DNA from 2 places in the Streptomyces sp. NBC_01288 genome. Region 2 is predicted to be linked to the other one. Evidence: predicted binding sites of a transcription regulator. Region 2 holds the regulator's gene; the other holds the start of a gene.

What was found. The regulator HspR, encoded in region 2, represses chaperone genes until heat shock. The targets are predictions, from matches to a motif close to TTGAGNNNNNNNNNCTCAA.
Positions count from the first base shown of each region.
Region 1: the regulator HspR is predicted to act here: its motif matches at 1,696-1,714, upstream of lon (endopeptidase La).

Region 1 is NZ_CP108427.1:3,484,638-3,488,047, reverse strand. It holds gene OG194_RS14980 (ATP-binding protein) at 22-453, shown strand; gene OG194_RS14975 (hypothetical protein) at 529-930, opposite strand; gene OG194_RS14970 (DUF4259 domain-containing protein) at 927-1,403, opposite strand; gene lon (endopeptidase La) at 1,737-3,410, shown strand, end outside.
Region 2 is NZ_CP108427.1:4,929,559-4,932,968, forward strand. It holds gene OG194_RS21945 (PA14 domain-containing protein) at 1-1,478, shown strand, start outside; gene OG194_RS21950 (heat shock protein transcriptional repressor HspR) at 1,555-2,007, opposite strand; gene dnaJ (molecular chaperone DnaJ) at 2,013-3,203, opposite strand; gene grpE (nucleotide exchange factor GrpE) at 3,237-3,410, opposite strand, start outside.

The DNA of each region.
Region 1 (3,410 bases), 1.4 Mb from region 2:
CCTCGTCATAGGAGAGTTGCCATGGACGAACGCCTGCCCGAACCCCCTTCCGAGTGGCGCTACATCCTCCGCGTTCCCCACGACCCCCTCGCCCCCGCCATCGCCCGCGACACCGTCCGCTCCGTCCTCACCGGCCACGCCCTTCCCGAACTCGCCGACACCGCCGTTCTGTTGACCTCCGAACTGCTCACCAACGCCTGGCGCCACGCGCCCGGCCCTGCCTCCTTGAGTCTCAAGTGGGCGGACAAGCGGCTGAGGGCCAGTGTCTGGGACGCGGGCTTCCTGCTGTCGTACCCGACGGGCTGCCCGGAGCCGTACGCCGAAGGTGGTCGGGGGCTCGCCCTCGTGGAGCTGTGCGCCGATGCCTGGGGGAGCTTCGTGATGGGGCCTGCGCAGGGAAAGGTCGTGTGGTTCGAGCTGCTGCCGGACGCGCGGGGCCGCGTGGCGGCGTGAGAGCGGTCGCCGCACCCGGGGTACCCCCTCCAGAAAAGTGTGACACTTTAGCCGCAAGTGTCACACTTTCGCGGCTCACCCTTCCCTGATCGCGCGATCGCGATACTCCTGGAACGCATGCCAGCCCGAGGGCCCTCCCGGAGTGATCAGTTCTCCTGAGGAGCAGTCCAGCACCTTGCAGCCGAAGGCGCCCGCGAGGCGGAAGGCGGAGGCGAGCACGTCGTCGCCGGAGCCGCGGACGTGGAGCATGATCGAGTCCACGGGATCATCCGAGCCGATGTTGAGTTCGATGGACCAGGTAGGTCCGGTGAGGTCGCCCCAGGTGGGATCCGAGAGGTCGGCTGAGGGCTCGGCCCGGCTCACGGTCGCGAGGACCTCGTGCAGCGGGCCGAAGGGGCGCGGGGCGTAGTCGTCGGGTATGTCCTGCGCCGAGGTGATGTCGTCGGGCAGATGGAGGAGAAGAACGTCCCAGCTCATGTGGACCTTCCGGGTCGGGAACGGGCGGTTGGGCTGTCGGCGGGGGTCCAGGTGAGGCTGAGCTGTTCTCCTGGCGGTCGGGGTGTGAGCGTGCTGCGGAGTCGGCTGACGGTCGCCCGCCAGGGGGCGCCGTCCGGTCCGTCCCAGAGCTCCAGGAGTTCGGACGGCTCGGTCATCACGCGGTCGAGGGCCTGGAGGGCGAGGGCGCGTAGACCGGTGAGGTCGGGGAGTGGTTCGTCCGGTCCGTAGTGGGGGTGGGCGGGCTCGCCGCCGGGGCTTTGCGCGGCGACCAGGGCCGCTGCCGCGACGGCTTCGTCGCCGACGTCCGCGTAGAGGAAGTCCGTGGTGTCGGCCGCTCGGACGAGTGCGTCCCGCACCAATCCCTGACGCGCGTCCGGAGAGGCGTCGTCGAGGCCGCCGCACCAGTCCGCCGCGGTGTCGTTGTCGAAGGGGCCGGTGTCCCAGGTGCCCATACGTCTCCCCTGAACCGTGATCGTGATTGTGATCGTGATGGCGTCGCGTCAGGGGATCGTGGCAGGCGCCACTGACATCGACCGCCGATGCCGACCGCCGATGCCGACCGTCGAGCCCCGGCCAGCCCGTAAGAGCACCCCGTCAGCGCACCCCGTCAGCGCAGCCCCAACGCACCCCGCTCCCCGGGAAGCCCCCACCGCATTTCCGTGTTGACCTGCACAGAACCCGGCGCACTACCGCTGATCGCTCACGGCGAACACGGGGTGGGGAACAATCGAAGACGCCCAAGCATTGAGTCGGCATAGCTCAACTTGACTGCCTAAGGGGAGATCATGGCTTCGACGTCCACACCGCTCACCCTGCCCGTGCTGCCGCTCGACGACGAGGTCGTGCTGCCCGGAATGGTGGTTCCGCTGGACCTGAACGACACCGATGTACGCGCCGCCGTGGAGGCCGCTCAGGCCGCCGCGCGGTCCGAGTCCGGAAAGCCCAAGGTCCTGCTGGTGCCACGGATCGACGGGACCTACGCGAGCACGGGTGTGCTCGGCACCATCGAGCAGGTCGGCCGGCTGGCCGACGGTGACCCGGGTGCGCTGATCCGCGGCCGTAGCCGCGTGAAGATCGGGGCCGGGACCACCGGGCCCGGTGCCGCGCTCTGGGTCGAGGGCACCGCGCTCGACGAGAGCCTGCCCGAACCCTTGCCCGGCTCCGTTTCCGAGCTGGTGAAGGAATACAAGGCGCTGGCCACCGCCTGGCTGCGCAAGCGCGGGGCCTGGCAGGTCGTCGACCGCGTGCAGGCTATCGATGACGTGTCCACGCTTGCCGATAACTCCGGCTACTCGCCTTTCCTCACCACCGAGCAGAAGATCGAGCTGCTGGAGACCGCCGAACCGGTGGCCCGGCTGAAGCTCGCCACCCAGCACCTGCGCGACCACCTCGCCGAGCAGGACGTTGCCGAGACCATCGCCAAGGACGTGCAGGAAGGCGTCGACAAGCAGCAGCGTGAGTTCCTGCTGCGGCGCCAGCTCGAAGCCGTCCGCAAGGAACTGCGCGAGCTGAACGGGGACACGAGCGACGGCGAGGAGTCCGATGACTACCGGGCCCGGGTCGAGGCAGCCGATCTTCCCGAGAAGGTCCGCGAGGCCGCGCTCAAGGAGGTCGAGAAGCTGGAGCGGTCCTCCGACCAGTCGCCCGAGGGCTCGTGGATCCGCACCTGGCTGGACACCGTTCTCGAACTGCCGTGGAACGAAAGGACCCAGGACGAGTACGACATCCAGGGCGCCAAGGCGATCCTCGACGCCGAGCACGCCGGTCTGAACGACGTGAAGGAGCGCATCACCGAGTACCTGGCCGTGCGCAAGCGGCGCGCGGAGCGGGGCCTGGGTGTTGTCGGGGGCCGGCGCGGTGGTGCCGTGCTCGCGCTCGTCGGTCCGCCCGGTGTCGGCAAGACCTCGCTCGGTGAGTCCGTCGCGCATGCCATGGGGCGGAAGTTCGTCCGGGTCGCGCTCGGTGGGGTTCGCGACGAGGCCGAGATCCGCGGTCACCGGCGTACGTACGTGGGTGCCCTCCCCGGTCGTATCGTCCGGGCCATCAAGGAGGCCGGGTCCATGAACCCGGTGGTCCTGCTGGACGAGATCGACAAGGTGGGGTCCGACTACCGGGGCGACCCGGCGGCCGCTCTGCTCGAAGTGCTCGACCCCGCGCAGAACCACACCTTCCGTGACCACTACCTGGAGGTCGAACTCGACCTGAGCGATGTGGTGTTCCTGGCGACGGCCAACGTGCTCGAAGCCATCCCGGAGGCACTGCTCGACCGTATGGAACTGGTGCGGCTGGACGGTTACACCGAGGACGAGAAGGTCGTCATCGCCCGTGACCACCTGCTCCCGCGCCAGCTGGAGCGGGCGGGGCTCAAGGACGACGAGGTCGTCATCGACGAGAGCGCGCTGCGCAAGCTCGCCGGCGAGTACACCCGTGAGGCGGGCGTCCGTACCCTGGAGCGGTCG
Region 2 (3,410 bases):
TCCCGAAGGACACCTTCGGCGTCCGCTGGAGTGTCACCCGGGACTTCGGCTCCGGCGGGCCCTTCGCCCTCGCCGCCTCCGGGCTCGACGGAATACGGGTGTACGTCGACGGCGTCCGCAAGGTCGACCTGTGGAAGAACACCTCCAAGACCGTGAGCAAGACGGCCAACGTGACGATCCCCAAGGGCAAGCACGCCCTGCGGATCGACTACGCCAACTGGACCGGCACCGCCAAGGTCAAGTTCACGTACACACCCCGGACTTCGGCCACCGTCGACAAGGTCAAGCCACTCGCCCCGACGGGCACGTCGGTGACGTACGCCTCCGCGACCGGCAAGGCGAAGCTCACCTGGTCGAAGAACAAGGAGATGGACCTCACGGGCTACCGGGTCTACCGGCGCCTGAAGGGCGCCTCGTTCGGCAGCACACCGCTCGCCACGACCGCCTCCACCTCGTACACCGACAGCAGCCTCCCGGTGACCGGTGAGGACACGTACTACTACGAGCTCCGCGCGATCGACGCGGCCGGCAACGAGTCCGCCGGGACCGCCGACAAGCCCGTCACCACCGCGGACCGCACCGCCCCCGCCGTGCCCACCGGGCTGGAGACCTCCCTCTCGGTGGGCGGAATCCCGGTCGAGTGGACCGCGGTCGCGGGAGCGATGTCGTACCGCGTGTACCGGGCGCCGGACGGGAGCAGTTCGTACACCAGGATCGGGGACACCGCCAAGGCCTCGTACCTGGACACCTCGGCGGTGGAGGAGAGCACGTACACCTACCGGGTGACCGCCCTGGACGCGGCGGGCAACGAGTCCGCCCGCTCCGCCGCCCTCAGGGCCACCCGCCCGGACAGCACCGCGCCCCCCGCGGTGACCGGGCTGACGGTCACGCCGACCCGGTACGGCTTCTCGCTGACCTGGGACCCGAACCCGGCGCCCGACCTCGGGCGGTACCTCGTCTACCGGGGCCGGCTCCTGGGCGACGAGGAGAAGGTCTGCTCCGTCCACGAGGTGGCGTGGCTGTCCGCCGCCACCACGTCGTACGAGTACGCGACCCTGCCCGACGGTGAAGAGGCCTGTTTCCTCGTCGACGCGTACGACGACAACTGGCTCTCCACCTGGAGGTCGACCGGCGAGGCCGACATCGTGGTGGAGACGGAACTCGACGTGACGCCGAGCGTCACCACTCCGGAGGGCTCCCCGCTGGAACTGGACGCGTCCGCGACGGAGGGCGGCGCGGGGATCGACCTCGACTGGAACTGGAGCTCCGCCTCCCAGGAGACAACCGGCTTCCGCGTCCACCGCTGGAACCCCGCCACCGGGACGTACGAGAAGATCGCCGACCTCGGCAGCGACGTCGGCGCGTACCACGACGCCGGCGCCGCGCGCGGCACCACGTCCTTCTACTGGGTGACCACCCTGGCCGCGGACGGCACGGAGTCCGTGCCGGCGGGCGACTGGGCGGCCCTGACACCTTGACGCCCTGAAACGCCCTGAGCACACGGAAGGGGCCCGGAGGTTGAACCTCCGGGCCCCTTTCGCGAGTGAGTGGACGTCAGTCCGAGGACTGCTGCCGCTTCGGCCGCCACACCACCAGCGCGCTGGTCTGCTGGACCTCCTGGTACGGGACCAGGTCGCGCCGGTACGACGCGTGCACCGCGGCCTCGCGCTGCTGCATCGTCGCCGCCGCGCCCTCGACCGCCGACTGGAGCTCGGCGACGCGCTGCTGGAGCGCGACCACCTGGTTCTCCAGCTCGATGATGCGCTTGATGCCGGCCAGGTTGATGCCCTCGGTCTGCGACAACTGCTGGACGGTGCGCAGCAGTTCGATGTCGCGGGCCGAGTAACGGCGACCGCGCCCGGCCGTGCGGTCCGGGGAGACCAGGCCGAGGCGGTCGTACTGGCGCAGCGTCTGCGGGTGCAGGCCGGAGAGCTGGGCCGCCACCGAGATGACGTAGACCGGGGTCTCCTCGGTCAGCTCGTACGGGTTGCGTCGACGGCCGTCCATCACTCTCATGCTCCCTTCGCGGCCTGGAACAGCTCCGCCCGCGGGTCCTCGCCCGCGGTCGCCTCTCGATACGCCTCCAGTGCGTCACGAGCATTCCCCGTGACGTCCTTCGGGACACTCACCTCGACGGTCACAAGGAGGTCACCCCGGGTGCCGTCCTTGCGGACCGCGCCCTTGCCGCGGGCGCGCATCGTGCGGCCGTTGGGCGTGCCCGGGGGCAGCTTCAGCGTCACCGGGGGCCCGCCCAGGGTGGGCACCCTGACCTCGCCGCCCAGTGCCGCCTCGGCGAACGTCACCGGGACCGTCACCGTGAGGTTGTCCTCCTTGCGGCCGAACACGGGGTGCGCGTCGACGTGCACCATGACGTACAAGTCGCCCCCGGGACCGCCCCGTTCACCCGGAGCGCCCTTGCCGCGCAGCCGGATGCGCTGGCCGTCCGTGACCCCCGCGGGGATCCGGACCTGCATGGTCCGGGACGACTTGGCGCGCCCGCTGCCCTTGCAGTCCATGCAGGGGTGCTCGGCGATCAGGCCGCGGCCCTTGCAGTCCGGGCACGGGTCCGTGAGCGAGAAGCCGCCGCCGGAGCCGCGCGCGACCTGGCCGGTGCCGACGCAGGTCGGGCACACGCGCGGTGTGCCGTTCTTGTCGCCGGTGCCCGAACAGGCCTTGCAGGGCTGCTGCGAGGACATCCGCAGCGGGACCGTGGCCCCTTCGATGGCCTCCGTGAAGCTGAGCGTGACCTCGGACTCGATGTCCTGGCCGCGCCGGGGCTGCGTACGGGTCGTGCCCGTGCCGCCGCGGTTGAACAGGCCCCCGAAGACGTCACCGATCCCGCCGCCGAAGCCGCCGGCTCCCCCGGCGCCACCGCCGCCCTGGGCGCCGCCTCCGAAGAGGTCGCCCAGGTCGAAGTTGAAGTTGCCGCCGCCCGCGCCGCCCGGCCCCGGGCGGAAGCCGCCGTTGCCGAACAGGGCGCGGGCCTCGTCGTACTCCTTGCGCTTCTTGGGGTCACCGAGGATGTCGTGGGCCTCGGAGATCTCCTTGAAGCGCTCCTCGGCCTTGGCGTTGCCCTTGTTGGCGTCCGGGTGGAACTCGCGGGCGAGCTTCCGGTACGCCTTCTTGATCTCGGCCTCGGTGGCGTCCTTGGGGACGCCGAGGACCTTGTAGTAGTCCTTCTCGATGAAGTCCTTGGTGCTCATCCTCGACGCCCCTCCTTCTCTTCGCTCGGTGCGTCAGCCCTCTTCAGGGCCGTTGTCCTTCTCGTCGGCGGCCTCGGACTCGTCCTCCGCCTTGCCGGTCCCCGTGGCGCCGGGCTGCGGCTCGGCGACGGCCACCCGCGCGGGGCGGATGGTGCGCTCGCCGATGCGGTACCCGGGCTGAAGGATCGCGACGCAGGTCGTCTCGGT